2 regions of the Saccharomonospora cyanea NA-134 genome follow, and region 2 is predicted to be linked to the other one. Evidence: riboswitches for the same ligand, from Rfam matches in the RefSeq annotation. Region 2 holds a riboswitch; the other holds the start of a gene.

Region 1 (15,052 bases), 2.6 Mb from region 2:
TCATCGAATGCTGGTCGCGTATCTACGCTTCCATCTCCTTCGACGTCTTCGGCTTCATGAGCGCGACGTTCACCGACATGACCCCCATGCACGAGCGCATGTGCCAGGGGATCTGCGAACTGCTCGGCATCGAGTACGTTCCGCCCGGAGCGTGAAGCTCGCTCGGTGGCTGCTCCGGCTCACGGAAACCCAAAGCTGTTGCTCGTGTCTCGCGAAAGATCCACACGCCAACGATCGAAGTCGCGGCGAAGTCTCAGCTCGGCGGACCCTTCTTCGGTGTTGTCGATGCCTACGACCACGACGGCGCGGCTCTGGGATTCCATCGTCACTGACAAGACTTGTGCTTGCTTGGCTTCTTCTTTCATCTCCGGCGTTATCCGGTCCAGGATGACGGGAACGGTTTCCGGACATGGACGTCCGAAGTGGACTTCGAGGTTGCCTACTATCTCGGAGTGCAGGAGATCACAGAACAGTTCCGCGTCGGAAGATCTCATGGATTCGACGAACGCCATGGCGGTCTCTCTGGCACCTTCCTCGCCGGGTGCGTCGCCGATCGAGCTGGTGTCGACCCCTCCGGAACCGGTGCTGATGGCGACGACCGAGCCCGTTCCGCCCAGCAGGAGGATGGCGGCAATGGCGGTCCAACCGCCGAAGGAAATCCTCGTCTGCCGTCGTGACTGGTCGACGTTGCCACCGGCGATGACGGATTTCCTCATGGTCGCGCCTGACACGGTGGTGTTGCCCTGTTCGAAGGTCGACTGTGAAACGCCGCCCTGCGCGGACCACACGTTCTGCACGGCTCGGCCCAGATCTGCCGCGAAGGCCGGATCGGACTGCACCTCCTGAGCGAGCGTTCGTTGTGCTTCGCTCGCGGCCTGGTTGTCCCCGGGGGCGGTCTCGAGTCGCCGCAGTGCTCGGTCTCCGAAGGCTGTCTGCCGCAGCCGGGTCGCGATCATGCCGTACAGCGCTTCGGCGGCGGAGTCCTGCGTCCGCTGCACCACCCCGGAAGCCACCTGGGTCAGGTATCCGCACAGGAAGGAGACTGCCTGACCGGCGAGTGTCAACGGGTCCATTCTGCCCTCCCCAGATGGCCGATCCGCCTGAACAGCGGTTCACCATAAATGGCAGCTACTTAGTTAATGGTATTAACTGGGCGCAGGATAGCAATATTCCGATCTGGTGTCACGTACCTGCTCGGGTGCGAGGAAACCGGGGAGCTTCTCGCGCCGGCGCGTGGCCGGGCCGCCGTCCGGCAACCCGGCCACGCGCGTCGTCACCGGGGTGCCAGGCGCTCCCACACGTCGGCGCCGAGGTAGCCGCGCTCGTCGGCCCGGGCGCACGCCTGGCAGGTCGGTTCGCTCAGGCCGTTGCTCGCGGCGAACGCCGCCACCGCGTCGCGGGTCTCGTCGCCGAACACGCCGTCGACGGCCACGTCGTAGCCGCGTGCCCGCAGCCGTTGCTGTGCGAGGCGCACGTCGTCACCTGTGTCGCCGGGTCGCAGCAGTGGCGTCGGTTCGGGTTGGCGGAACGTCACGCCGAGACGGTCGGCCACGGCCTGCCGCAACTCCGGCAGCCGGGCGTACAGGACGTCGCCCGGGCAGGCGGTGGCGTTGAAGTCGCGATGCCCCCGGATGAGCTCCGGGCTCACGCCGTACTGCGAGGCCATGTACGACACCAGCGCGACGAGCGAGAGCCACAGTGTCTCCGGCACGTCGACCTCCATGTAGAGGCCCTCGTTCTCGATACCGACGATCTCGCTGTTGTGGTTGGCGACGTTGGCGCCCAGCACGTGCTGTGTTCCGCCTCGCAGCGCCTCGATGCTGCGGTGCCTGCCCTCCGTGATGAAGCCGCCGCGGCTGATCGTGAACTGCTGACCGGTGTCGATCCAACCTCGCGAGTCCATGTGGAAGTTCTGGATGCTCCGCGAGATCGCGAACGCGCGGTCGAGCGAGTAGTCGTCGGTGTTGCCCGGCTCCACGGTGTGGTGGACGACGATGTAGGTCGGCTTGTGGTTCAGCAGGGTGATGGGTTCCCGGGGTGGGCGGGCGCCCCAGACGGCGGTGCCGTACATGTTCGGGGCCTCCACCGGACGTGGGCGTGGGGAGGCCTGGGCGGGAACGGTCAGGGCGGTACCCAGCGCGGTGACGGCGAGTCCGCCGCCCACCAACAACGTGCGACGATCGATGACGGGCTTCTCGGCCATGTGATCTCTCCCTCGCAGGCGCGTGAGGTGAGGATCTTGCCAACTGCCCCGGTTACCTTGTCAATGCTCGCCAGGCAGGGCGAACCGCCCGTCGGCGGTCTGTTCCACCAGTCCGTCGGCCAGTAGGGAGTCGAGACACGCGTCCCGCTGCCCGGCCTTCGGCCACGCCAGATCGAGCCTCGCCTTCTCCACCGGCTCGGTGGTTCCGCGCAGCACGTCGAGCAACAGACCACGGACGTGGCGGTCGGTGCCGCCGTAGCGCTGCGTCGGTCTCGCCGGACCCGTATACGCAGGTCGACCGGCCTTCTGCCAGGCGCAGGTGTCGAAGATCGGGCAGTCGGCGCAACGGGGGTTGCGGGCCGTGCAGACCAGCGCGCCGAGCTCCATCAGGGCCGCGGAGAACCGCGCGGCACAGGACTCGTCCGGGCCGTCGGGCAGCAGCGCCTCGACGTCCCGGAGGTCCCGGTTCGTCGACGGCGGACCGGCTTCGCCCGCGCCATGGACGGCTCTCGCAACCACCCTACGAACGTTGGTGTCCACCACCGGTGCACGCCTGCCGTAGGCGAAGGCGGCCACCGCCCGCGCCGTGTACGCGCCGATGCCGGGCAGCCCCAGCAACGTGTCGACGTCGGAGGGCACCTCGTCGCCGTGTTCGTCGGCGATCGCGGTGGCGGCGGTATGCAGCCGCAGGGCGCGCCGGGGGTAGCCGAGCTTACCCCAGGCGCGCACCACCTCACCCTGCGTGGCGGAGGCGAGAGCCGACGGTTTCGGCCAGCGCTCCAGCCACTGTTGCCACACCGGCAGCACCCTGGCCACCGGGGTCTGTTGCAACATCACCTCGCTGACCAGCACGCCCCACGGGGTGCAGTCGGCGTGTCGCCACGGCAGGTCGCGTGCGCTCGTGCCGAACCAGTCGATGAGCGTCTCGGCGTCGATGGACATCGTCCGACAAGGTTAGCCGCCGGCTCAGTCGACCTCGCGGAGCTCCCCGGTCTTCACGTCGTAGACGAACCCGCGTACCAGGTCGGTGTGCAGCAGGTACGGGTTGCGCCTGACCCGCTGCACGGACTGCCGAACGTTGGCGTCGACGTCGCGGAACGCCTCCACCGCCCACGGCGGTCGCATGCCGCTGGCGGCCTCCAGCTCGTCTTTGAAACTGTCCTCGGTGACCGTGTTCAGACCACAGTCGGTGTGCTGCACGACCAGCACCTCACGAGTGCCCAGCTTGCGCTGACTGAGCGAGAGCGACCGGATCATGTCGTCGGTGACGACACCGCCCGCGTTGCGCAGCACGTGTGCCTCGCCCTGCAGCAGCCCGAAGATCTCGAAGACGCGGATTCGCGCGTCCATGCAGGTCAGGATCGCAACATTGAGAGAAGGGCGCGGCGACGACCGGTCGCCGGGCACGATGTTGCCGATCTCTCGGTTGCGGTCCAGGAGCTTGTCGATCGCGGTCATGACCTCTCGCTTTCCCGTCGCTTCAGACATCGGACACCGGGCCGAAGTATTCACGGCCCGAACCATTGTTCTTCGGCCGTGCGCGGAGGCGCTGACGTGGTGCCCACCCGCAGTTCGGTGGGCAGGGTGATCAGCTTGGGGCTCACGCGGTCACTCGCTCCCAGCAGGAGCTTCCCCGCCGCGCGCCCCTTCTCGAGCACGGGCTGGTGAACCGTGGTGAGTCCGGCCCGGGACGCCTCGGCGATGCCGTCGAAACCGGTGATCGTGAGATCGGCGGGGACGCGGAGCCCCCGCCTGCCCGCCTCGGCGAGCGCACCCAGGGCGAGGATGTCGGAGGTGCAGATGAGCGCGGTGACGCGAGGGTGCGCGTCGAGCAGTTGCCTGGCGGCGGTGGCTCCGTCGTCGACGGTGTGGTCGAACCGCTCGACGACCGGCACGGTGTTCCAGTCGACGCCCGCGGCCTCGAACGTCCTGGCCAGCGCGGCCAGGCGAGTGCGCTGGACGTGGTAGTGGGCCTGTCGCTGCCGGTCGCGGGAGGCGAAGCCGTCGTTGCGGTCGCGGCCGAGGCGCATGCACAGCACGCCGATCTGCCGGTGGCCGAGGCCGACGACGTGGTCGGCCACCTGCACGATGGCGGTTTCGTCGTCGGGGGACACGCGGTCGATTCCGTCGAGTTGGGGTTGGTCGACGATGACGGTGGGCACCGGGCGGGACAGCGCGGCGGCCAGGTGGGGGTCGTCGTCCGGAACGGAGTACACGACGAACCCGTCGACCCCCGCGCGGTGCACCGCGGCGACCTCTTCCTTGCCGGGGCTGGCCGGGACGAGGTGAAGGCCGACGCCCGCGTCCTCGCAGGCGAGCGCGAGACCTTCGAGCACGCCCACGGCCGCTGGGTCGCGGAACGCGTAGGAGAGGTTCTCGGTGAGTAGCAGCCCCACCGCGCCCGCCTTGCGCGTGCGCAGTGACCTGGCCACGGGGTCGGGACCGGGGTAGCCGAGGCGGCGGGCCGTCTCCAGCACCCGTCGGCGCAACTCCGGGGACAGTTGGTCCGGCCGGTTGTACGCATTGGACACAGTGGTCCTGGACACGCCCAGCTCAGCGGCGAGCGACGCGAGCGTCGCGCCTCGCCTGGTTCGCATCGGCCGGTTCATGAACAAACCGTAACGGTTCAGAAGCCACAGCAGAAGGAGCGCACAACGTGCGTCACATGGTTGCTTTCAGTAGCCGCACTAATCACCCGACCGATGGATGAACCGTCAATCGATCCGGTAAGGTGGTATCGACAATCATTTCCAAGACTGGCTTTGGACGGAGTGGGGGCCTCGATGCACGACACGCGTCGGCGATCGGTTGCCGGTGTCTCACTGTCAGCTGTACTCGCCGTGCTGGTGGCCGCCTGCGGTGGGCAGGACGGCGCGGCGCAGAGTGAGGACGGCCGGATACAGGTGGTCGCCTCCACGAACGTGTGGGCGAGTGTCGTCGCCGCTGTCGGCGGCGAGCACGTGGAGGTGACCTCGATCATCGAGGATCCCTCCGCCGACCCGCACTCGTACCAAGCCGGGGCCGCCGACGCGGCCGAGGTGGCCTCCGCCGAACTGCTCGTCTGGAACGGCGGCGGTTACGACGACTTCTTCCCGCAACTCGCCGAGAACAGCGACGCCCCGACGGTCGTGGCCGTCGACCAGGCGCAGGGCCGGCCCGAGGAAGGCGCCGAAGCCCACGAACACGCCGAGCCGGAGGGGCACGGCCACTCCCACGAGCATGGGCACGAGCACGGCAACGAGCACGTCTGGTACGACCTTCCGGTCGTGGCGGGCGTCGCCGACCGGCTGGCCGCCGAACTGGGTGAACTCCTGCCTCAGCAGAAGAAGGTGTTCGAGGACAACGCCGCCGACTTCACCGAGAGCATCGACGAGCTGGTGCACGAGGTCGAAGGGGTCGCCGAGCGCCATGCGGGTGCGAAGGTGGCGGCCACCGAGCCTCTCGCGCAGTACCTGTTGAGCGCCGCCGAGCTCGAGGACATCACCCCACACGAGTTCGCCTCGGCCGTGGAGAACGAGACCGACGTGCCCGTCGCCGCGCAGCAACGGATGCTGGAGCTGGTCTCCGGCGAGGCCGACGCGGTGGTGCGCAACACCCAGACGGCCACGCCCGCCACCGAGAAGATCGTCGAGGCCGCACGGGAGGCCGGGACACCGGTCGTCGACGTCACCGAGACGCTTCCCGAGGGGCGGAGCGACTACATTTCTTGGATGGGCGCGCAGGTCGACGCGCTGGCGAAGGCACTGGACGAGTGAGCGGATGACCGAGTGGACGTGACGACGACGCGGGCCGCCGTCGAGGTCAGGGACGCGGCGCTGCGGTTCGGCGAACGGACGCTGTGGTCGGGCCTCGGACTCGACGTCGCGCCGGGCGAGTTCCTGGCGGTGCTCGGCCCCAACGGGTCGGGAAAGACGAGCCTGCTGCGCGTGCTCCTGGGACTTCAGGAGCTCAGCGCGGGCACGGTGACGGTGGCGGGCAGGAAACCCGGCAGGGGCAACGAGCGTGTCGGCTACGTACCCCAGCAACGCGCCATGGACGACGGGCTGACGCTGCGGGGCCGCGACCTCGTCGGGCTCGGTCTCGACGGTCACCGCTGGGGCCTCGGTCTGCGTGGGCTGCGGCGACGCCGCGAGCGCATCGAGCACGCGATCGAGGCCGTGGGTGCCCAGCGCTACGCCGACTCGCCGGTGGGCAGGCTCTCCGGCGGTGAGCAACAGCGGCTGCGGGTCGCGCAGGCGCTCATCGGCGAACCGGACGTGTTGCTGTGTGACGAGCCACTGGCGTCACTGGACCTCACCCACCAGCGGATCGTGGCGAGCCTCATCGACGAGCGCAGGCGGGAGGCGGACACGGCCGTGCTGTTCGTCACCCACGAGATCAACCCGATCCTGCCGTACGTCGACCGGGTGCTGTACCTCGTCGACGGCCAGTTCCGCATCGGCACGCCCGACGAGGTGATGACGTCGTCGACGCTGTCCGAGCTCTACCGCTCGCGCGTGGAGGTCGTCAGGGTCGGCGGCCAGATCCACGTCGCGGGTGCGCAGAGCGCGCTCTGCGAGGACGAAACGCACCACCCCTGACCCGAAGGCTTTCGCATGGACCAGTTGTTCGACATCGACCTGACGATGGAGCTGCTCGGCTTCGACTTCGTGCAGACGGCACTGCTCGCGGCGGCCGTGCTCGGGCTCGTGGCGGGAACGTTGGGGCCGCTCATCGTCATGCGCCGCATGTCGTTCGCCGTGCACGGCACCGCCGAGCTGGCCTTCACCGGGGCCGCGGCGGCGCTGCTGCTCGGCGTCGGTGTCGGGTACGGGGCGCTCGCCGGTGCGGTGGTGGCCGCTCTCCTGCTGGGCCTGCTGGGAGGCCGGGAGTCGGACCGTGACTCGGTGATCGGCGTCATCCTCGCCTTCGGGCTCGGACTCGGCGTGCTCCTGCTCTGGTACTACCCGGGGCGCACGTCGAACAAGTTCGGCATCCTCGTCGGCCAGATCGTGGCCATCGAGCCGACCGACCTGACGGCGTTGCTGATCGCGGCCGTCGTCGTGCTCGTGGTGCTCGCCCTCGTGTACCGGCCGCTGCTGTTCTCCAGCGTCGACCCCGCCGTCGCCACCGCGCGGGGCGTACCCGGAGGGTTGCTCGCTCCGCTGTTCGCGGTGCTCATCGGCGTTGCCACCGCGCTGGGGGTGCAGATCGTCGGTGCGTTGCTGGTGGTGGCGTTGATGGTCACCCCCGCCGCGGCGGCGGCGAGGGTGACGGCCAGTCCGCTGCGGGCCACCGTCCTGGCCGTGGTGTTCGCCGAACTGGCCGCACTCGGCGGGATCGTGCTGTCTCTGGCACCGGGCGCGCCGGTCAGCTTCTTCGTCACGGCCATCTCGTTCACGATCTATCTGGTGTGCCGGGTCGTGGAGTACGTCCGCGGCAGGGCGTCCGGTGTCGGCAACGGCGCGGGCGAGGCGCGCGACGAACCGGTCAGTGCAGCATCACCAGGACCTGCAGTTCCCCGACCAGGAACCCGATGAGCCCTCCCACAGCGACGAGCTTCCACTCGTCCTGACGGAACGCGGGCCGCAGCAGACCCTCGTACTCGGTGGAGGTCATGCGTGTCATGCGCTGCTCCACGAGGTTGGCCACGTCCATCGCCCTGGAGAGGTAGCTCCTCGCGGGGAGCAGTGTGACGGGGAGCCGTTCGATCGACTTCGCCGCCGCGGCCCGTTTCATCTCGTCGAGGCGTTGCGGTCCGATGGCCGCGTTGACCAGTGGGCGGGCGGCCTCGGCCTGTTCGTCGACCGCCTCGGCGACGAGCCTGCGGATCATGGCCCTGAGCCGGTCCGACCTCGGTCCGTTCAGGAGTGCGTCAAGCACGTTGTCGACGGTGAGCAGCTCGTTCGCGATCATCTCGCCGTACTGACGCGCGACCTCCGCGCGCCTGCGCTGGAACATCCCATGCAGCAGAAGTCCGCCCGGCAACCGCACGGGATCGCGGGGAACGAAGATCAATTTGATCGCCAGCCAGTCGGTGAACAACCCGATGGAGGCCCCGAAGATCGGCATCACGAGCGGGTTCTTCGTCAACGCCCACACGACCGACTGCACGATGCCGAGAAAGAACCCGAAATAGATACCCGAACGGGCGATGAACGCCATTTCGGGCCGCGACGTCTCCCTGATCAATTTCACGAGCAGGGCCTTGTCCTGGGTCAGCCGCTGCACGCTCAACCGCTTGATGTCGAGGATGTCGTCGACGTTGTCGCGGAGTTCGTCCAGCACCTGGCGCACGAGACGCGGCGTGCCCGCCTGGATGTGCTTGACCACGAGATCCCGCGCCATGGGCGGCAGCCGCTCCCACAACCGGGGATGGTGTTCGGCGAGCACCTCCCGGGTGATGTCGTCGACGGCCTTCAGCAGTGGTTGTTCGATCTCCGTGACGAGCCGGTCGGCGTCGATCCTGGCGAAGACCTCCGCGACGTCGAGAACGTTCTTGGTGAGCAGGTCGGTGGCCGTCGCGGCCATCCTGCCCCCGTGCCGGGGCACCACGCCCTGCCAGCCGAGGAAGGTGCCCTTCACCCCCACGAAGTCGAGTGGACGGAACATCATCTCGATGGCCACGCGCTTGGTGACGTACCCGATCAGCGCGGCGACGACGGGGATCGCCGTGTACAGGGGCCAGTTCCCGGCGAGATCATCGAGAACTGCTTCCACCACGACCTCCTCGCCGGCTTTCGCCCGCCGCATTTCCTGCCTGCCATTCGGCGCGCACTACGGCCGGTCCACCGGAAACGGCGCGCGAAAGGTTGGGAAGGCAACCCGAACTCATTATGGTGGCCGGATGGTTGAAGCGCAGGCATCCCCCACACAGGCGACAAATGCGGCGTTCGCAACCGCCTTTCGCGGTTACGACCAGGCCCAAGTGGACGAACACATCAAGAAACTGAACGCCGAGCTCGCCAACGCGGCACGTCACCGGGACGAGGCAGGAGCGTCGGTCGCGGAACTGACGAAGGCGCTGAGCTACGCGCAGAAGGAGCTCAGCGACACCAAGAACGCGCTCGCCCGCATGGTCGAGGACCCGGCGGGGCCCGCCGCCATGACCGAACGGGTCAAGACCATGATGCGGCTCGCGGAGGAGGAGATCGCGGAGCTGAGGGCGAAGGCGGACGCCGACGCCGCGAACGTGCGGGATGCCGCCGACGCCTACGCCGAGAAGACGCGGAAGAAGGCGCAGGCCGAGGCGGAGAAGCTCGCCGCCGAAGCCGCGGCGGAGCGTGAGCGTCTGGACAAGGAGGCGGAGGAGCGGCGTGAGCAGCAGCGGAAGACCACCGAGGCCGAGCTCGCCGCGCAACGGAAGAAGGTCGAGCACGAGGCCGCCGAACTGAAGCGGACCACGGAACAGCGGGCCGACGCGATGATCACTGAGGCGGAGACCAGGCTGGCCGAGGCTCGGGCGCTGCGCAAGGAGGCCTACGAACTGCGGGCCGCGGTGCTCGACCGGCTCACCTCCAGCCGCTCGGCGCTGCAGCAGGCCGTCGAACGGCTCGGGGCCGACCCGAGTCCGGCGGAGATCGAGGCTCAGGACGGTGACGACAACGCCGGGAAGAAGGCGAAGCAGTCCGCGTGAGCGGGACTGTCGCCGGAAATTCGGTTGCCTCGCGCCTGCCGCCTGGCAACAGTGACCGACCATGCGTACCGCGCTTGTCACAGGGGTCAGCAGGACCGACGGTATCGGGTTCGCCATCGCGCGCAGGTTGCTGCACGACGGGCACCGGGTGTTCGCGCACTCCTGGTCGCCCTACGACGCGACGGAGCCGTGGGGTGCGGACCCGCGCGGAATCGACGGTGTCCTCGCCGAGCTCTCCGGCGGCGAGGCACTGGCACACCTGGAGGCGGACTTCGCGGACCCGGACGCACCCGAACGGGTGGTCCGGGCGGCGGTGGACCGGTTCGGTCCCCTCGACACACTGATCGCCAATCACGCGCGCAGCTCGGTGGCCACGCTCGACGAGGTGACGGCCGCCGAGCTCGACCTGACGTGGGCGGTCAACGTGCGAGCCACACTGCTGCTGGTGCGCGCGTTCGCCCGGCAGTACCGCGAAGCGGACCCACGGCCGCTTCCGGGGCGCGTGGTGCTCTTCACGTCGGGACAGCACCTGGCCCCCATGGCGTCGGAAATCCCCTACGCCACAACGAAAGGCGCGTTGCACCAGCTCACGTGGACCCTCTCGGACGCGCTGGCCGACGACGGGATCACCGTGAACACGGTGAACCCCGGCCCGACGGACACCGGATGGGCGGACGAGGACCTGACCTCCTCGGTCGCCGACCGCTTGCCGCGGGGACGCTGGAACACGCCGTCGGAGGCCGCGGCGGTCGTGTCGCTGTTGCTCAGCGAGGACGCCGCCACGATCACGGCCAACGTGGTCGACGCCGAAGGCGGGTTCCGGCGCTGGCAACCGTGACGGCATCCTCGTCGCGGAGGGTGACGTCCGCGCTGCCGAAAGAGCGCGGACGTTGCACTATCGTCGAGTGGACTCCAACGCTGCCCCACACACATCGTCGGTCGTCGACTTCCAGGTGTACGGCCTCGACGAGACGTTCCAAGGCATGCGCTGGGTGGACTTCTTCGAAGGCTTGCCCGGCAAGCCACCGTGGGCCCTGTGGCTGGGACACCGGGTACCCGACTCCGGCAACGGTGTCCGGGTGGGCACCCTGCCGAGACAGCGGTACGAGGCCGTCATGTGCCCGAACGGCAAGGACCCACTGGTGGAGGTCGCGTTCAGCGGGGCGTTCGGCGTGGTCAACGTGACGTTGCCCGACAGCTCCGTGGCCAGGCCGGACGGGTTGATCCCCGCGCTTGTGGAACACGCCGAACGCCAGGCCCGCCACTACGCCGAGTGGCCCATCGTCTGGTGGCGCATCGAGGGCGCACAGGTCAGGGCCCGCGTGTGGCACTTCGCCGGTGGCTGGGCCGCGTTCTCCACCGCGCTCGACGACGCCTACCTCGTGGCCGTCGGTGTCGGGCTGGAGCCCGCCGACCTGGCATTCGAGCCAGTCGAGGACGGTGCCACCTACCACATCGACCTCTCCGCGCCGCTGAACTTCACCGAACTCGGCAGGCAGAAGAGCACCAGGCCGCAGGCGTGGCTGCCGCCGCCCCGCCGCGACGGCTTCCACCCCGACCAGTTGGCGTTCGTCCCGGACGAGACGGAGGCGTGAGAGCGGCCTCGGGGCATGTTCAGCGACGTCTACCCAGCCCCGGCAGGCCACCACTGACGGTGTAGACCGAGGTCGACTGGTTTCTGCGCTCCCGTTCCTCCCGTTCCAGTTCCTCACGAACGCGGGCGCGACGGATGCTTTCGGGGTCCCGCGTCGAGGACGCCGTCCTTCGAGGCGGGGTCTCTGCTTCGGGTTTGTTGTGCAGGCTTGCTCGGGCGCGTTGTATCCGTGTCAGGTGCGCGGCCTTGTGACCACGGTCGAGCCGGGACTCCCGGATCGCCTTCGCGGTGACACGCAGTCGCTCCGTCAGTTTCGCCTCCCGCTCCGCCAACTCCGGTGGCACTTCCTTGCCGTGACGCAGCATCGGGTTGCGTATCTTGACGAGTTCGCGGATCTCCCGTTCGAGGTCCCGGACGGAGACGCCGGATCCGCGCTGCCGATCACGCCCCCCGAGTTCGCGTTTCCGGTCCGGGGAGGTCGTGAGCGCCGCCAACTTCCCCAACAGGGTCCTCGCCCGCAGGGCCAGCCGGTCCCGGGACGGCGAGCGCGGAACGTGCTTCAGATCCAGGAGAACCGTGTGAATCTCCGTGCGAACGGCGTTGGCCTGCTGCCGCTGCTTCTCGGAAGCGGCAAGCCCGGCCACCCGATGTTCCAGCGACGCGATCCTGTCGCGGTGGCGGATGAGGGGATCCGAGCCGGCTCGGGATTGCCTGCGCTTGCGACGACCCATCCGTTCCTCCGTTTCCGAGCCGCGGGGCGACCGCCGAGGTGATGTCCGCCACTTTGTCGGAACGGAGGCGCACGGTGTTACGGGCGACGGCAGGCAGGCGAACCGCTCGGTCGGGCTCCCTTGTCAAGCACCCCGGCGTCACTACAGTGAGACGCGCTGGTGGTTCGCCTTCCGCCGAGGCGGTGGGCGAGGCAAGAGGGAACCCGGTGGGAATCCGGGACTGCCCCGCAGCGGTGAGTGGGAACGAACGCCGTGGCCGGTCGCTCGACCGGTTCCAACGCACTGGGCCACACGGTCTGGGAAGCGACGGTCAGTAGGAGCCCCGGTGGGAGCCGGGCCGTGCCCGCGAGTCCGAAGACCTGCCACCGGTGCGCACACCGCCGGTGTGCGTGACCTCCGGGCGTTCGAGGGTGACCCTGGCGGACGAGTGGTTCGGCGACGTCGCGTCGCCACCCGCTCGCCTGCGAGGCCGCCGTCGCGCGTCCGGTGCCGCCGTCGAGCTCGCGAGGAGAGAGCCTTGACCAGCACAATCGGATCGACCGTACTCGGTTATCCCAGGATCGGACCGAACCGGGAACTCAAACGAGCGCTGGAGAACTACTGGGCGTCGCGCATCAGCGAGGCCGAGTTGCGGAACATCGCTCGCGACCTGCGTATCGACACCTGGCGTTCGTTGCGTCAGGCCGGACTCGACTCGGTACCCGGCAACACGTTCTCCTTCTACGACCACGTACTCGACACGGCGGTGACCTTCGGAGCCGTGCCCCGCCGGTACGCGGACCTGGGACTGAGCCCACTCGACACCTACTTCGCCATGGCGAGGGGCGTGGAGTCGACGCCGCCGTTGGAACTGACGAAGTGGTTCGACACCAACTACCACTACCTCGTGCCTGAGATCGGGCCGGACACTCGGTTTTTCCTCGCCGACCACGGTGTGCTGGAGCAGGTTCGGGAGGCCGACGAGCTCGGCATTCCCGTCCGGCCCGTGTTGGTGGGGCCGGTGACGTTCCTCCTTCTGTCCAAACCGGATTCCGAAGCGGCTCCGGGGTTCCGTCCGCTGGACACAGTGGACGAACTGGTCGACGCGTACGCCGAACTGTTGCGCGAACTCGCGCGTGCCGGCGTGGAATGGGTGCAGCTCGACGAGCCCGCGTTCGCGGCCGACCGCACCGAAGCCGAACTCGCGGCCCTCCGCGAGGCGTACCGCTCGCTCGGCTCGCTGGCCGAGCGTCCGAAGCTCTTCGTCGCCGGCTACTTCGGTGACCTCGGGGAGGCACTGGAGATCCTGTCGGCCGCCCCCGTCGAGGCCGTGGGAGTCGACTTCGTGGCCGGTGACCCGGGTCTGGACTCGCTGGCAGCGTTACCGGGCCTGCGGGACAAGACGCTGGTGGCCGGACTGGTCGACGGCCGTAACGTCTGGCGCACCGACCTCGACCGCGCCCTCACCACGGCGGCCACACTGCTCGGTCTGGCGGGCGAGGTCGCCGTCAGCTCGTCGTGTTCGCTGCTGCACGTGCCCTACGACGTCGAAGCGGAGTCGAGCCTCGACCCGCAGGTGGCCTCGTGGCTGGCGTTCGCGCGGCAGAAGGTGCACGAGGTTGTCGTCCTCGGCAGGGCACTGCGCGAGGGGCGCGACGCGGTGGCCGAGGAGCTCGCCGCGGCTCGGAGAGTGGTCACCGACCGGGTGAACGCCGAGCGGGTGCGAGACGAGCAGGTCAGGCGTCGCCTGGCGGGGCTGCGGCCTCGGGACACCCGCCGGGCCGACTACGACGTCCGCCGGGAGGCGCAGCAGGAGGCGCTGCGGCTGCCACCGTTGCCGACGACCACCATCGGGTCGTTCCCGCAGACCGCCGACGTGCGCAGGACCAGGGCCGCCCTGCGTCGCGGCGGTATCGACCACGACACCTACATCAGCCGGATGCGCGCGGAGATCGAGCGGGTGGTGCGACTGCAGGAGGAGCTGGGGCTCGACGTCCTCGTGCACGGCGAGCCCGAACGCAACGACATGGTGCAGTACTTCGCCGAGCACCTCGCCGGTTTCGCGGACACCGAGCACGGTTGGGTCCAGTCGTACGGGTCACGCTGCGTGCGCCCGCCGATCCTGTTCGGCGACGTGTCCCGGCCTGAACCCATCACCGTCGAGTGGGCCGCGTACGCGGCGAGCCTCACGGACCGGCCGGTGAAGGGCATGCTGACCGGACCGGTGACGATCCTGGCGTGGTCCTTCGTGCGTGACGACCAGCCGCTCGCGGACACGGCGAAGCAGGTGGCCCTGGCCATCCGCGACGAGATCGCCGACCTGGAGGCCGCGGGACTCGGCGTGATCCAGGTGGACGAACCAGCGCTGCGGGAGCTGTTGCCGCTGCGCGCCCACCGGCACAAGGAGTACCTGGACTGGGCCGTGGAGGCGTTCCGGTTGGCCACGTCGGGTGCACGGGCGAGCACCCAGGTGCACACGCACCTGTGCTACTCGGAGTTCGGCGACGTCATCGACGCCATCGCCGCGCTCGACGCCGACGTCACCAGCATCGAGGCCGCGCGGTCGCGGATGGAGGTGCTGGGCGATTTGGGGGCCGCCGGATTCGCGCGCGGAGTCGGGCCCGGCGTGTACGACATCCACTCCCCGCGGGTGCCGGAGGTGGCCGAGACCGTCGAACTCCTGCGGGCCGCGCTGGCGTCGGTGCCGCCCTCACGGCTGTGGGTGAACCCGGACTGCGGGCTGAAGACCCGAGGCTACGCCGAAGTGGAGCCCGCGTTGCGCAACCTGGTCGCCGCAGCCACCGAGGTGCGGCGCACGCTGGGATAGCAGACGGCTCCCGCGCCGCCACCGGATCGGGCGGTGGCGGCGCGGGGACCGGTCAGGCGCTGCGGCGGCGGACGACGACCACGACGGCCGTGGCCGCCGTTCC
Region 2 (15,052 bases):
CGTCGCGGAAAACGACTGGACACCCGCCCCTACACTGGGGAACGTGGTCGTTCGACTGGAGTAGGCGCGCGCTCGCGCCCCGTGCACACCTTGTCCGGCCACCACGTCCACCCCACGGAGTCTGCCAAGTGATCTCGGCTACCGGCCTCGAACTGCGCGCCGGTTCGCGCATCCTGCTGTCCGACACCACGCTGCGCGTGCAACCGGGCGACCGCATCGGCCTCGTCGGGCGCAACGGTGCGGGCAAGACCACCACGCTCCGCGTGCTCGCCGGTGAGGGCGACCCGTACGCGGGCGAGGTGCACCACACCGGCGAGATCGGCTACCTGCCGCAGGACCCCCGAGAGGGTGACCTGTCGGTGACCGCCAAGGACCGCGTGCTCTCCGCACGCGGCCTCGACGTGTTGCTGCGCGACATGGAGAAGGCGCAGAGCGCCATGGCCGAACTCGTGGACGACGCCGCCCGCGACAAGGCGGTCCGCCGCTACGGGCGGCTGGAGGAACGCTTCGCCGCGCTGGGCGGTTACGCAGCCGAGAGCGAGGCCGCGCGTATCTGCGCCAACCTCGGCCTGGAAGACCGCGTGCTGCCGCAACCGTTGCGGACGCTGTCCGGCGGGCAGCGGCGCCGCGTCGAACTCGCGCGCATCCTGTTCGCCGCCTCGGAAGCCGGTGCGGGAGGCCGCTCGGGCACCATCCTGCTGCTCGACGAGCCCACCAACCACCTCGACGCCGACTCGATCACGTGGCTGCGCGGATTCCTGAAGGCCCACACCGGAGGCCTCGTGGTCATCAGCCACGACGTCGAACTGCTCGACGAGGTCGTCAACAGGGTGTGGTTCCTCGACGCCACGCGTGGCGAGCTCGACAGCTACAACATGAACTGGAAGCGCTACCTCGACGCGCGCGCCACCGACGAGAAACGCCGTAGGCGGGAGCGTGCCAACGCCGAGAAGAAGGCGGCCGCGTTGCAGCAACAGGCCGCCAAGCTGGGTGCGAAGGCCACCAAGGCGGTGGCGGCGAAGAACATGGCCCGCCGCGCGGAGCAGTTGCTGGCCAACCTCGACGAGGAGCGCCAGGCCGACAAGGTCGCGAACATCCGGTTCCCCGCGCCCGCCCCGTGCGGCCGTACCCCGTTGACGGCCGAGAACCTGTCGAAGTCGTACGGCTCGCTGGAGATCTTCACCGGGGTCGACCTCGCCGTCGATCGCGGTTCGCGAGTCGTCGTGCTGGGGCTGAACGGTGCGGGCAAGACCACGCTGCTGCGCCTGCTGTCCGGGCTGGAGAAGCCCGACACGGGCCAGGTCGTGGCCGGCCACGGTCTCCGGCTCGGGTACTACGCCCAGGAGCACGAGACGCTGGACCACGAGGCGACGGTGTGGGAGAACATCCGCCATCTCGCTCCGGACACCGGCGCGCAGGAGCTGCGCAACCTGCTGGGGTCGTTCCTCTTCAGCGGCGAGCAGCTCGACCAGCCCGCCAAGACGTTGTCGGGTGGGGAGAAAACCCGGCTCGCGCTCGCGGGGCTCGTGTCCAGCGCGGCGAATGTGCTGCTGCTCGACGAACCGACGAACAACCTCGACCCCGCGAGCCGTGAACAGGTGCTCGACGCATTGCGCCGATACGAGGGCTCGGTGGTTCTTGTGACACACGATCCTGGTGCGGTCGAGGCACTGGAACCCGAACGGGTGATCCTCTTGCCGGATGGCACCGAAGATCTGTGGTCCGACGATTATCGTGAACTGGTCGAGCTCGCCTGATCGGGTGTTTTGCCGAGAAAATGTGCGACTTCTTCGTAAGGGCGCGCACCGGTCGCCGGTCCGATGTGCTCGCCGGGTGACCAAAAGATCACCCACAGCTTTCTGACCAGTGTTGTTGTGGCGACTCCCGGATCGGTGGAGTGGCCCCCCCTTTCGGGTGGAGTGTGGTGTGTCACCGGCCGCCACAACCAGGCGCCTTTTACGCGTTCCGTCATTGTTCGGTCTACAGCAAGTACCGTATCGGACGTTTTCGACGCCATTCGAGCATGTTTTCCCGTTGTCGTCTGGCATTCGGCGGCGTCGTGTTCGATCATTGCCACGGCAGGGGCTGAAAGTGGCCCGAAACATCAACGGGCGGAAGGTGGATTGACGTGGCAGACCTGAAGAAGGGTGCGCGCATCACCGGATCCACGCGTGACAAGCTGGCCGCTGACCTGAAGAAGAAGTACGAGAAGGGGGCGAGCATCCGCGCTCTGGCCGAGTCGACGGGACGCTCCTACGGCTTCGTGCACCGGGTCCTGTCGGAATCCGGCGTGCAACTTCGGGGCAGGGGAGGCGCCACGCGCGTCAAGAAGAAGTAAGAGGGACAGGATCTCCGTGGGTTCCGGAGCCGGGTTCGTCGGTGCCGAGGGGGGCCGTGGCCCGGTTCCGGAACACCAGCACCGCTCCCAGCAACACGGAGACGTAGACCAGGTAGCCGAAGCGGGTGGCCGTCGTCAGCAACGTGAAGGCGGCGAGTCCGACCGCGATCCGCAGGGCCGCGTCGGCCGCGGTCCGCGGCGGGCGGCGAACCAGCCACAGCAGCACGGCGAGCCCCGCGGCGACGAGCAGCACCAGGGCGATCACGGTGCCCACGGGGCCGGTGCTCGCGATCAGTCGGCCCGGCAGCGGACTCTCGGCGGGGGACGCGACCTCTCCGAGACCCGACGGGAACAGTAGTACGTGCTCGACGAAGGCTCTGGGATTCACCAGACAGACGGGCACGGTCACCAGTGCGGTGACACCGACGAACACCACCGAGGACCGGGCGAGAGCGCGTCCACCCAGTCGGCTCGCGACGAGGAAACCGGCCACGACGGCGGCGGGTGCGGCGATCAGCTTCGCGCTCGTCACGAGCGCGCACGTCAGTGCCGCCCAGCCGGACCGGTCGGTGGCGGCGAGGGCGACGGTCAGCACGATCAGTCCCACGATCGCCAGGTCGGGACCGGCGGTCGCCCAGGTGAGCGCCGTCAGAGGGAACACCGCCGCGAGTTGGGCACCTCGAACCGGTATCGACGGCACCCGCAGCAGCCGCAGACTCGCGACCACGCAGACGGCGGCCACGAGCGCGAACGCGACGCGGGCGTCGGTGAGCACGTCGGTGAACGGCGAGCCGCCCAGCAGCGCGCGCGGCAGACCGAACACCGCCATCACGGGGCCGTACGGCGTGTAGTCGTGGACGTTCGGGGCTCGGTCGAGCGCCGCGATGTCCAGATAGGGCGTTCCGCTGTCCAGCAGGGTGCTCGCCGCTCGCTCGATCACCCACACCTCGGGTTGGGCGTTCCACAGCCCTTCGGCGTCGGTCCAGTCGCCGCCCGAGGTTTCCCGCCGCACGAGCAACGTCACCATCGGGGCGAGCATGCCGACGACACCGACCGCTCCCACGCCCACCCAGCGTGATCGTGACCGGGAGTGCCGGGCGTTCGGTGTGAGCAGTAGCCAACAGGTGTGCACCAGCGCGAGCCCGTAGCCGGCCACCGCGAAACCGCCCCATACCCGGTAGCCGAAGTGCTTGTCGGTCAACGCCATGACCAAGGCGTAGCAGGCGCAGCCCAGGTAGAGCAGGGCGTCGACGGCGAGTGGCCGCCGACCCAGTGCCGATCGCATGCGGCCGAACGCGCCGACCGGTGCGGGCTCCGCCCCCTGCTGTGCCTGTGTCCCCATGGCGGTCGAGACTACCGAGGGAGTCGGGACTGTCGGTGGCGACCGGCAGAATCGCCCGGAAGCGGCGCGGGAAGATCCGCGACGTCACCGCTGTTGTGCTGAGCACACATGGGGAGAGGAGTTGTTGGCGAGTGGACAACACGTGGTCGCTGCTGCGGGGGGCGATGAACTCGGCCGACGCTCCGAAAGGGCTGCGCAGGGGGACCGTTCGCCGAGTGGCCTCCTTCGCCAGGCCGCACTGGCGGAGGTTGCTCGTCTTCCTCGCGCTGACGGTCCTGTCGGCCGTACTGGCCGTCACCACTCCGCTGCTGGCCGGGCGCGTGGTCGACACCATCGTCGGAGGGCGGGCCGTCTCCACGGTCGTCTGGCTCGCCGTGGCCATCGCGGCCATCGCCGTGGCCGACGCGGCGCTGGGGCTCGCCGAACGCTGGCAGTCCGCCCACATCGGTGAGGGACTCATCCTCGACCTGCGCAGGGCGGTGTTCGAGCACGTCCAGCGGATGCCCGTGGCGTTCTTCATGCGTAGCCGCACCGGCGCGCTGGTGAGCAGACTGAACAACGACGTCATCGGTGCGCAGCGCACGTTCACCGCGACACTGTCCGGCCTCGTCACCAACGTCATCCAGTTGGTCCTCTCACTCGCCGTGATGGTGACGCTGTCGTGGCAGGTGACCCTGTTCGCGCTCGTGCTGCTGCCGATCTTCGTGCTGCCCGCCCGGCGGATCGGCCGGAGGATGGCCGACCTGCAGCACGAGTCGGCCGAGCTCAACGCCTCCATGACAACCCAGATGACGGAGCGGTTCTCGGCGGCCGGTGCCACGCTGGTCAAACTGTTCGGCAGGCCGAAGGTGGAGGCGGAGGAGTTCGGCGAGCGTGCCGGCCGGGTCCGTGACATCGGGGTCCGCACGGCGATGCTGACCCGCTGGTTCATGACCAGCCTCACTCTGGTGTCGGCGCTGGCCCAGGCACTCGTCTACGGCCTCGGCGGTTGGCTCGCGCTCACCGGCAGGCTCGACGCGGGCACCGTCGTGGCGCTGGCTCTGCTGCTCACCCGCCTCTACACGCCGTTGACCGCGCTGGCCAACGTCCGCGTGGACGTCATGACGGCGCTCGTGTCGTTCGAACGGGTCTTCGAGGTGCTCGACCTCAAGCCCATGATCACCGAGAAGCCGGACCCCACGCCGCTGCCCTCGGGCGGTGTGTCCGTCGAGTTCGACGACGTTCGTTTCGCCTACCCCTCCGCGGAGGGCTATTCACTGGCCTCGCTCGAAGACGTGTCCACACTGGACACGAGGGGCGGGGAGCAGGTGCTGCACGGCGTGAGCTTCCGGGCCGAGGCGGGCCAGATGGTGGCGCTCGTGGGAGCGTCGGGGGCGGGCAAGTCGACCATCGCCTCACTGGTCGCTCGGCTCTACGACGTCGACTCCGGGGCCGTACGGCTGGCCGGCGTGGACGTCCGGGACCTCTCGTTCGAGTCGCTGCGGCGCACGGTGGGGTTCGTCACGCAGGACGGACACCTCTTCCACGAGACCATCCGGGCCAACCTCGCCTACGCCCGTCCGGAGGCGAGCGACGACGAGATCTGGGACGCGCTGCGCCGGGCCCGGCTGGAGGAGCTCGTGCGTTCACTTCCGGACGGCCTGGACACCGTGGTCGGCGAGCGCGGCTACCGCCTCTCCGGCGGCGAGCGGCAACGACTCACCATCGCCCGGCTGTTGCTCGCCCGGCCCCGCGTGGTGGTGCTCGACGAGGCCACCGCGCACCTGGACTCCCAGTCCGAGGCCGCGGTCGGCGAGGCACTGGCCGATGCGTTGACCGGGCGGACGGCACTCGTCATCGCCCACCGGCTGTCCACGGTACGGGCGGCCGACGCGATCCTCGTCGTCGAGGACGGCCGCATCGTCGAACGCGGCACGCACCAGGAGCTGCTGGCGCTCGGCGGCCGGTACGCCGAGCTGCACAACACCCAGTTCGCCACCGACGAACGGTCGGCCGCGTGAAGCCCGGTGTCGTGGCGCGGCCCTCGTTGACCACTCTGCCGCCGAGTGCTCCGCGGCCCAGGGCGGTCGCGCTCGTGCTGCACGGCGGCGCCGAGTACGGGGCCGCCGTCGTCCGGCCGTGGCGGCTGGCGTACCTGCGGATGGTGCCGGTGGCCCACGCCGTGCGGGCGGCGGGGGCCCGGCACGGCCTGGAGGTGAGGTTGCTGCGCAACCGGGTTCGCGGGTGGAACGAACCCGACCGGCACCCGGTGGAGGACGCGCGGTGGGCGTTGGAGCGGATCCGGGCTGAACGCCCGGGCCTGCCCGTGGTGCTGGTGGGGCATTCCATGGGAGGCCGCGTGGCGCTGCGGGTGTGCGACGACGAGGCGGTGCGGGGCGCGTGCGCGTTCGCGCCGTGGACGCCCGACGCCGAGCCCGTGGAGCCGGTGGCGGGCCGCACGGTCGTGATCGCGCACGGTGCGCTCGACAGCGTGACCAGCCCCGGGGACTCCTACCGGTACGCGCAACGTGCCGACGCCCACGCCGCGCGGTTGGCGCGGTTCGACGTGACGGCGGAGAGTCACGCGCTGCTGCGCAGGCCCGCCCTGTGGAACCGGCTCGCCGCCGAGTTCGCGGTCCAGACCGCAGGACTGGTTCCCCAGCACGGACTTTTGGCCCGTGCTTTCGCTCACGATGCGCCTCTTCGGTGGCGGCTACTACTCTGACCAGGTCTTTTTCGGCCGGATCTCCTTTTTTCCTCGCGCGAGGCACAACCTCACCGGGGGATGCTGCGTCTACGCGGTCGGACATGCGGTTAGGTATGCGGGCAGCACGACAGCCGCACGAAGCGATCGGAGTGGCCATGACCTACGGCGGGCACCAGGGCGGACACCGGCCACCGCCTCCGGGCCGGAGGCCGCCGCGAGGGCCCCGGCAACAACAGCAGGCGCAGATGATGCCTGTCCCGGGCAGCAACCGGGCACGGCAGGCGGCGCGGCCGCCTCAGCCCACGCGGGTCGCTCCGCGACCGCCACAGCCGCCGCCACCCGGCGACCGGAAACCGTCTTCGGGTGGTGGTCCCCGACGTAGGCGGGCCTCGTTTCCCAAGGTGTTGCTGAGCCTGGTGCTCGTGTTCGTCCTGCTCCTGGGAGCCGTGTGGCTCTACCTGGAGTTCTCCATCAACCGCATCGACGCGTTGCCCGACGACTACGAGGGCAGGCCGGCGGCGGCCGAGGGCACCAACTGGTTGCTCGTGGGCTCGGACTCCCGTGAGGGGCTCGACGAGGACCGCATGGCGGAACTGTCCACCGGCGACGCGGGCGGCAGGCGCACCGACACGATCATGCTCGTCCACATTCCGGACAACGACACGAAGCCGACCCTGCTGAGCCTGCCGCGCGACTCGCGGGTCGAGATCCCCGGCCACGGCGTCAACAAGATCAACGCCGCGTTCGCCTTCGGCGGTGCCCCGCTGCTGACGAAGACGGTGGAGCAGGCCACGGGACTGCGCATCGACCACTACGCCGAGATCGGATTCGGTGGGTTCGCGGAGGTCGTCGACGCCATCGGCGGTGTCGAAATGGACATTCCGCAGGAAATGCGCGACACCAAGACCGGCATCGTGATCCCCGAGGGCAGGCAGACACTCGACGGGGCGCAGGCGCTCGGGTTCGTCCGTATGCGCTACAGCGAGGCCACTCCGCGGTCGGATCTGGACCGCGTGGCGAACCAGCGCAAGTTCATCGGGGCACTCGCCAACGAGATCGCGAGCCCGGCCACCCTGCTGAACCCGTTCGACGTGTTCCCGCTACTGGGTGCCGTGCCCGACGCGCTCACGCTCGACACCGACGACAACCTGCACCACCTCGTGGGACTGGCATGGGCCATGCGGGGCATCGGTGACGGCGGCGTGGTCACGACCACCGTGCCGGTCACCTCCGCCTCCGCCGAGACCTGGGATCCGGCGAAGTCGGAGACGCTGTTCGAGGCATTGCGTACCGACTCGCCGATTCCTGAGGAGATCCTCATGGAGTGACCGACGGCCGTGTGGACCACGGCCGTGTCCCACACGGCCGTGGCGGTCTCGATCGCTCGAAAGCGTCCTCGTGAGGTCAGTTCTGCCGGGCCTGCGACACCAGGGCCGGGACCGGCCGGGGCCTGCCGTCCGCGTCGATCGCGACGAACGTCAACCGAGCGGTCGCAACCTCCGTCACCGGCCCTGAGGTGTTCCACCGTTCGGAGGTCACCCTGACCACGGTGGTCATCGAGGTCCGTCCGGCTCGCTCCAGTTCGGCGTGGACGCTGAGCAGGTCACCGGCCCGTACCGGGGCCAGGAAGGTCATCCGGTCCACCGACACGGTCACGGCGGGACCGTCGGCGTGGCGGGCCGCGGCGGCAGCCGCCGCGTCGTCGATCAACTTCATCACCACACCACCGTGGATGGTGCCGTACAGGTTGGTGTCGTGCTCGCTCATGATGTGAGCGAGGGTGACCTGGGAATCCGCTGGGGTCTTGGGCGTGGAACGCACCGTGCTCTGGTCGGCCACGTGATCTCTCCTTCGCGAGTCGCGGCGGGACGGCACCGTGCGCGTGGTCGCGCACGGGCGGCGGGCAGGTCTTCGGACTCGTGGGCACTTCGGTCGCTTCCGGAAGGGATCCGGAGGACAGGCTCCTACTGGCCGTCGCTTCCCAGGCCGGGTGGCCCAGTGCTCGATGACGGCGGTCGTTCCCACTCACCGCTGCGGGGCAGTCCCGGATTCGCACCGGGTTCCCTCTTACGACGCCCCGGGGACGGGGCGAACCCACTGCGCACACCACCTTACGGCGCGGCCGGTGAGGCCGGTGAGGCCGAGGCTCCGGCGGTGGTCGAACCATCGTCCCGCTCCTGTGCGGCGAGCGGCCGACGAACATCACGGGCTTGTTCCGCGTCACGCCGGGGTTTCCCACGACTCGCGCGGTGGTCAAGCCCTCCCGCGCGAACGCAGGACCTCCAGGGCCTTGTCGGCGTGGACGGACATGCGGAGCTCGCTACGGATCACCGCGAGAACGGTCCGGTCGGTGTCGATGACGAACGTGTGTCGCCTGGTGCGCAGTGGACCGAACGCCCGCCGCACGCCGAACCGGCTCGCGACTGTGCCATCGGCGTCGGAAAGCAGCGGGAAGCCGAGGGCGTGGGCCTCGGAGAACGCCCGTTGGGTGTCCACCGGGTCGGGGCTCACGCCCACCGGTCGGGCACCGAGCTCGGCGAAGTCGGAGGCGAGGTCCCGGAAGTGGCAGCTCTCGGCCGTGCAGCCCGCGGTCATGGCCGCCGGGTAGAAGAACAGCACGACGGGGCCGGTCGCGAGGAACTCGGTCAGCCGGCGGGGAACACCCGCCTCGTCGGGCAACGTGAAGTCCGGTGCGGTGGCCGACTGTTTCATGGCCGCGATGGTCCCATGCGCCCGGCGGACTCGGCGAGCAGCGATCGAATCCCCGCCGCGTCGACCTCCTCCCCGAACAGCTTGCCGCGACCCGCGACGGCGCCCAGCTCGGCGAGCCTGCGCGCGTGCTCGGTGCCGTGCACGCCGTCGACGCCGATCCGGAAGATTCCGAGTTCCCGGGCGCGCTCCACCAGCATGGCGAAGTGCCGGCGTGCTCCCTGCGAGCTCTCGCCGTCCTCGGCGAGCGCGTCGACCAACGTGCCCGACACGATGACGAAGCCGACGGGGAGCCGGTGCCGGTGGATCAGTTCGAGGTCGGCGGCACCGGACACCGCCAGGGTGATCTTGACGTCGAGTTCGGCGAGGACGGACAGGTTCTCCAGCACCTCACCACGGGGATCGGTCAGGTCCGCGCTGTCGGCGCAGATGCGTAGTTTGTCGTGTGGCAGGCCGGTGCGGTCGAGCTCGGTGCGCACGATACGGACCAGGTTCGGGTCGATGGCGAGCCGGGTGGGCAGCCGGACGCACAGATCGGGCGCGCCACCGAACTCGCGCTGCCACGTGGCGGCGTCGGCGATGGACTGGGCCAGCAGCAGCTCCCCCAAGGCGGGGGTCATGCCGGTGGTGTCGGCCAGCGCGGAGAAGTCGCGTGGCCGCAACACCCCGTGTTCGGGGTGGTCCCAACGGAGTTGGGCGTTGACCACCGCGATGCGTTCGTGGCCGTCGAGTGTGACCGTGGGCTCGTAGTCCACGCCGAACTGACCGTTCTCCAGACCACCGCCGATCGCGGCGCCGATGCCGAAGCGCCGCCGGTCGCGGTCGTGCAGTTCCCGCTCGAACAGCATCCACTGGGCCTTGCCGTTCTCCTTGGCGCGGTGCAGGGTCAGCTCGGCCGCGCGGTGCAGTTCCTCGCGGGTACGCCCGGGCACCTCGCTGACGACGATGCCCACACTGACGTTGACCCCGACGCCCGTGCCGTCCACGTACACGGGTTCGGCGAGGTCGCGCATCGTTTCCTCGACGAGATTGACCACGGTGGCGGTGTCCAGTTCGCCGTCCTGCCCGTCGTGGAGGAGTACGGCGAAACCGTCACCGGACAACCTGGCCACCACCGCCTCGTACTGCGGTTGTGCGGCGAATCCGGCCTCGAGCTTGCGCGCCACCTGCCGGAGGACCTCGTCGCCCGCGCCCGGACCCAGGCCGTCGTTGACGACCCGGAACCCGTCGATGTCGAGATAGACGAGGGCGACCCGGCCACCTGGCGACGTGGCGAGGGCGGTGTCCAGCTTGTTGTCGAAGTGGTACGAGTTCGGCAGCCCTGTGAGCGGGTCCTGCACGTTCTGCCTGCGCAGTTGCTCGCTGAGCAGGGCGAGTTCGTGAATGTCCTCGATCAGCAGCACCGGATGGGGGAGTCCTGGGCCGTCGGCGGTGATGGTGGCGACGGTCACTCGGGTCCGCAGTGTGCCGTCCCGGCCGTGCGTCAGCGTGACTCGCTCCTGCCGGGGCCGCCGGGCCGGCAGGAGCGCTTCGTCGACGGCCGCGGCCAGCACCCGCGCGTCGTTCGGTGTGGCGGCGAGCCGCGTGAGCGGTTGCCCGACGAGTTCGGCGCGGGTGTGGTGGACCAGTTCGACGAAGGCGGGGTTGACGTCGTGGATCGTGCCGTCCGCGGCCCCGAGCACGACGCCGATCGGTGTGGCGGCATAGAGATCGGCGAACCGGCGAGCGGCCGCGTCGCGGGCCGTCCGTGCCTCCGCCTGTGCCTCGCGCGCGACCGCGAGCAGCGCGGGTTCCAACGTCTCCGCGGGCAACGACACGCCGTCGACCTCGCCAAGACGCGCGGCCCAGCGGCGCACGATGTCACCCAGCCCTGGCGTGTCACCAGGTTCCGACACGCTTCACCTCGCACAACGTCGTCGACCCATGGGGCTGTTGCCCGCACAGCGGCGGATTTTTCCGGACCACGGTCCGCAACTCTGCAACAGCATCATGCAATGAGCATCTTGTCTACCGCCTGGAAGGGTGGATTGATCACACCACCGTGTCGCGCGGCGCTACTGCCTGTGCGACTTCCGGCGAGGGCCTGACGGCGGTCGGACCCGGCGGGTTCACCCCCGCCGGGTCCGACCGTACCCTCTGCTCACCAATGACGCCGCCGGTCATCCTCGCAGGTGGCCATGCCGGGTGCCGCGGACGGGCTTTCCGTGGCGGGAGAGGTCAGTCCCACTCCAGTGCCGCACCACTGCGGTAGTCGGTGACCCTGGTCTCGAAGAAGTTCTTCTCCTTGCGCAGGTCCATGGCCTCCGACATCCACGGGAACGGGTTCTCCGGTTCGCCGAACACGGGTTCCAACCCGAGCTGGGCGGCCCTGCGGTCGGTGATGAAGTGCATGTACTGCTCACACAGCTCCGCCGACAACCCGAGCATCGGCCTCGGCATGGTGTCCCGGGCGTAGGCCACCTCCAGCGCGCATGCCTCCACGAGCATGTCGCGCACCTCGCGCTGGAACTCCGGCGTCCACAGGTGGGGGTTCTCCGCCTTGATCTGGTTGATGCAGTCGATGCCGAAGTTCAGGTGGATCGACTCGTCACGCAGGATGTACTGGTACTGCTCCGCGATGCCCACCATCTTGTTGCGCCTGCCCAGTGACAGCACCTGGGCGAACCCGGTGTAGAACCACATGCCCTCGAACACGACGTAGAAGGCCACGAGGTCGCGCAGGAACTCCTGGTCGGCCTCCACGGTGCCCGTGCGGAAGTCCGGGTTCTCCAGGTTGCGCGTGTACCGCAACGCCCAGGAGTCCTTGTCCGCGATCGACGGCACCTCGCGGTAGGCGTTGAACAGCTCGCCCTCGTCGAGACCGAGGCTCTCGCAGACGTACTGGAAGGTGTGGGTGTGCACGGCCTCTTCGAACGCCTGCCGCAGCAGGTACTGCCTGCACTCGGGATTGGTGAGGTGCCGGTAGACGGCGAGCACCAGGTTGTTCGCCACCAGCGACTCCGCGGTGGCGAAGAAACCGAGGTTGCGCTTGAGCATCAGCCGCTCGTCGTCGGTCAGGCCGTCCGGCGACTTCCACAGCGCGATGTCGGCCTGCATCGCGACCTCGGTGGGCATCCAGTGGTTGTCACACCCCGCGAGGTACTTCTCCCACGCCCAGCCGTACTTCATCGGCAGCAGCTGGTTGACGTCGGCGCGCGCGTTGATCATCGCCTTGTCGTCCACGTTCACGCGCGCGGCACCGAAGTCGAGGGTGAGGTTCTGGCTCAACGAGTGTCCTTTCGAAGAGATCGGTTGTCGGGTGCTCACTGGCAGGCTTCGCAGTCGGGGTCGTCGATCCGGCAGGCCGCGGTGGCACTCGCCTCGACGACAGCGGCGGGCACCGTGGGAGTGACGGCGTTGAGTCGCCCGTCGGTGCCGCGCAACGTGCTCTTCTCGACCTGTGTCGCGGCCCGCGAACGCAGGTAGTAGGTCGTCTTGAGACCACGTCGCCACGCGTGCCGGTACAGCGCGTCCAGCGCACGCCCGCTCGGCTCGGCGAGGTAGAGGTTGAGCGACTGCGCCTGGTCGATCCACTTCTGCCGCCGCGACGCCGCGTCGACCAGCCACCGGCTGTCGATCTCGAACGCCGTCGCGTACAGCGCCTTGAGGTCGTCGGGGATGCGGTCGATGGGGGCGAGCACCCCGTCGTGGAACTTCAGTTCGGCGACCATGTCGTCGTCCCACAGGCCACGCCGCTTGAGGTCGCGCACGAGGTGCGGGTTCACGACGGTGAACTCACCGGACATGTTGGACTTGACGAAGAGGTTCGAGAACAGCGGCTCGATCGACTGCCCGACTCCGCAGATGTTCGAGATGGTCGCCGTCGGGGCGATGGCAAGCACGTTGGAGTTGCGCATGCCGACCGTGCGTACGCGCTCGCGCAGCGACTCCCAGTCGAGAGTGGTGGTGGTGTCGATGTCGAGTTCGCCCTCACCCCGCGCCTCGGCCAGCAGCCGCAGCGAGTCGATCGGCAGGATTCCCCGGCTCCACAGCGACCCGTCGAACGACGAGTACGCGCCCCGCTCCTCGGCGAGGTCCGCCGACGCCGAGATGGCGTGGTAGCTCAGCACCTCCATGCTGCGGTCGGCGAACTCGACGGCAGCCTGCGACGCCTGTGGGACACCCAGCTCGAACAGCGCGTCGGAGAAACCCATGAGGCCGAGGCCCACCGGCCGGTGGCGCAGGTTCGACCGCTCCGCCTCCGGCACGGTGTAGAAGTTGATGTCGATGACGTTGTCGAGCATGCGGACCGCGGTGGTCACCGTGCGGCGCAGTGCCTCGACGTCCAGGCCGTCCTCGCCGACGTGGCGGGCGAGGTTCACCGAGCCGAGGTTGCACACGGCGATCTCGTCGGCGCTGGTGTTGAGCGTGATCTCCGTGCACAGGTTCGAGGAGTGCACCACACCGGCGTGCTGCTGCGGCGACCGCAGGTTGCACGGGTCCTTGAACGTGATCCACGGGTGGCCCGTCTCGAACAGCATGGTCAGCATCCGCCGCCACAGCTGCTTCGCGCTCACCCGGCGGAACACCCGGATCTCTCCCGCGTCGGCGGCCTCCTCGTACGCCCGGTAGCGTTCCGCGAACGCGGTGCCGTAGAGGTCGTGCAGATCGGAGACCTCGTCGGGGGAGAACAGGGTCCAGTCCTCGTCGGTCTCCACCCGGCGCAGGAACTCGTCGGGCACCCAGTTGGCGGTGTTCATGTCGTGGGTGCGCCTGCGGTCGTCACCGGTGTTCTTGCGCAGGTCGAGGAACTCCTCGATGTCGATGTGCCAGGTCTCCAGGTAGGCGCACGCGGCACCCTTGCGCTTGCCGCCCTGGTTCACCGCCACCGTGGTGTCGTTGGCGATCTTGAGGAACGGCACGACGCCCTGCGACTTGCCTCCGGTGCCCCGGATGTGGGCGCCGAGGCCGCGTACCGGGGTCCAGTCGTTGCCGAGCCCGCCGGAGTACTTCGCCAGCATCGCGTTGTTGCGGTAGCCGCTGAAGATGGAGGCCAGGTCGTCGGACACCGTGGTGAGGAAGCACGACGACAGCTGCGGGCGGCGAGTGCCGGAGTTGAACAGCGTCGGCGTGGAGGTCATGAACCGCAGTGAGGACAGCAGTTCGTAGAACTCGACGGCCCTGGCCTCGCGGTCGGGTTCGGCGACGGCGAGCCCCATCGCCACCCGCATGAAGAACGCCTGCGGCAGCTCGAAGCGCGTGCCGGCGTGGGGGTCGCGCAGCAGGTAACGGTCGTACAGCGTCTGCAGGCCCAGCAGGCCGAGGTCGAGGTCGCGTTCGGGGCGCAGCGCCGCCGTGATGACGTCGAGGTCGAACGTCGCGAGGTCCTCGGTGAGCAGGTGCAGTTCCACCCCGCGCCGGAGGTAGTCGCGGAAGTAGTCGCCGTACGTGGCGGCCATCTCGGGGTAGTCCGGGTGCCGGGGCTCGCCCGCGAGGTAGCCGACGGCTTCACCGCGCAGCGAGTCCAGCAGCAGCCTGGCGGCCACGAACGAGTAGTCCGGTTCGCGCTCCACGAGCGTGCGGGCCGCCATGACCTGCGCGAGTGCGAGGTCACCTGCGCTGATGCCGTCGTAGACGTTGCGTTCCAACTCGGCGAGGACCGCCTCGGCGGAGGTGTCCGGAAGGCCTGCGACGGCCTCGCGTACGGCCTTCTCGACGCGGTCCCACGGCACCTGCGTGGCCCTGCCCGAGCGGGACGGGGCAGCTTCCGGTGCGGTTTCCACTGACATGCGACGACTCCAAAAGGGTGCGTTCGACCGTCTCGCGGGCAGGGGCGCCCGCGAGTTCGGCCGGTGTTTGGTTGTGCTCAGCTCTCGGTGATCGAAGCCTACATGTGGTGGTCCGAGAGTGGGCAGCACCCAAGATATGGGCGTGTCGTCACATCGCGTCACGGCGGTGTACCGCTGGATGACCTGGGCGGAGACTCCTGAGCGTCACC

What was found. Region 2 has a riboswitch for cobalamin ahead of SACCYDRAFT_RS09805 (acyl-CoA thioesterase). Riboswitches for the same ligand answer to the same signal wherever they lie in the genome.
Region 1: it holds a riboswitch for cobalamin, as region 2 does, so the genes downstream of both, metE (5-methyltetrahydropteroyltriglutamate--homocysteine S-methyltransferase) here and SACCYDRAFT_RS09805 (acyl-CoA thioesterase) in region 2, are expected to answer to the same signal.

What each region holds. Positions count from the first base shown of each region.
Region 1 covers NZ_CM001440.1:4,869,647-4,884,698, reverse strand. The annotation lists gene SACCYDRAFT_RS22765 (TetR/AcrR family transcriptional regulator) at 1-155, shown strand, start outside; gene SACCYDRAFT_RS22760 (hypothetical protein) at 180-1,073, opposite strand; gene SACCYDRAFT_RS22755 (peptidoglycan recognition protein family protein) at 1,274-2,203, opposite strand; gene SACCYDRAFT_RS22750 (HhH-GPD family protein) at 2,264-3,145, opposite strand; gene SACCYDRAFT_RS22745 (beta-class carbonic anhydrase) at 3,170-3,661, opposite strand; gene SACCYDRAFT_RS22740 (LacI family DNA-binding transcriptional regulator) at 3,712-4,812, opposite strand; gene SACCYDRAFT_RS22735 (metal ABC transporter solute-binding protein, Zn/Mn family) at 4,987-5,958, shown strand; gene SACCYDRAFT_RS22730 (metal ABC transporter ATP-binding protein) at 5,971-6,783, shown strand; gene SACCYDRAFT_RS22725 (metal ABC transporter permease) at 6,799-7,722, shown strand; gene SACCYDRAFT_RS22720 (DUF445 domain-containing protein) at 7,673-8,902, opposite strand; gene SACCYDRAFT_RS22715 (DivIVA domain-containing protein) at 9,030-9,818, shown strand; gene SACCYDRAFT_RS22710 (SDR family oxidoreductase) at 9,880-10,656, shown strand; gene SACCYDRAFT_RS22705 (hypothetical protein) at 10,724-11,413, shown strand; gene SACCYDRAFT_RS22700 (hypothetical protein) at 11,433-12,143, opposite strand; cobalamin riboswitch at 12,287-12,524, shown strand; gene metE (5-methyltetrahydropteroyltriglutamate--homocysteine S-methyltransferase) at 12,661-14,949, shown strand; gene SACCYDRAFT_RS22690 (excalibur calcium-binding domain-containing protein) at 15,002-15,052, opposite strand, start outside.
Region 2 covers NZ_CM001440.1:2,037,168-2,052,219, forward strand. The annotation lists gene SACCYDRAFT_RS09775 (ABC-F family ATP-binding cassette domain-containing protein) at 129-1,757, shown strand; gene SACCYDRAFT_RS09780 (helix-turn-helix domain-containing protein) at 2,129-2,338, shown strand; gene SACCYDRAFT_RS09785 (glycosyltransferase family 87 protein) at 2,325-3,680, opposite strand; gene SACCYDRAFT_RS09790 (ABC transporter ATP-binding protein) at 3,812-5,680, shown strand; gene SACCYDRAFT_RS09795 (alpha/beta family hydrolase) at 5,677-6,384, shown strand; gene SACCYDRAFT_RS09800 (LCP family protein) at 6,522-7,694, shown strand; gene SACCYDRAFT_RS09805 (acyl-CoA thioesterase) at 7,771-8,205, opposite strand; cobalamin riboswitch at 8,252-8,479, opposite strand; gene SACCYDRAFT_RS09810 (peroxiredoxin) at 8,620-9,078, opposite strand; gene SACCYDRAFT_RS09815 (diguanylate cyclase domain-containing protein) at 9,075-10,970, opposite strand; gene SACCYDRAFT_RS09820 (ribonucleotide-diphosphate reductase subunit beta) at 11,293-12,342, opposite strand; gene SACCYDRAFT_RS09825 (ribonucleoside-diphosphate reductase subunit alpha) at 12,378-14,843, opposite strand; gene SACCYDRAFT_RS09830 (flavin-containing monooxygenase) at 15,048-15,052, opposite strand, start outside.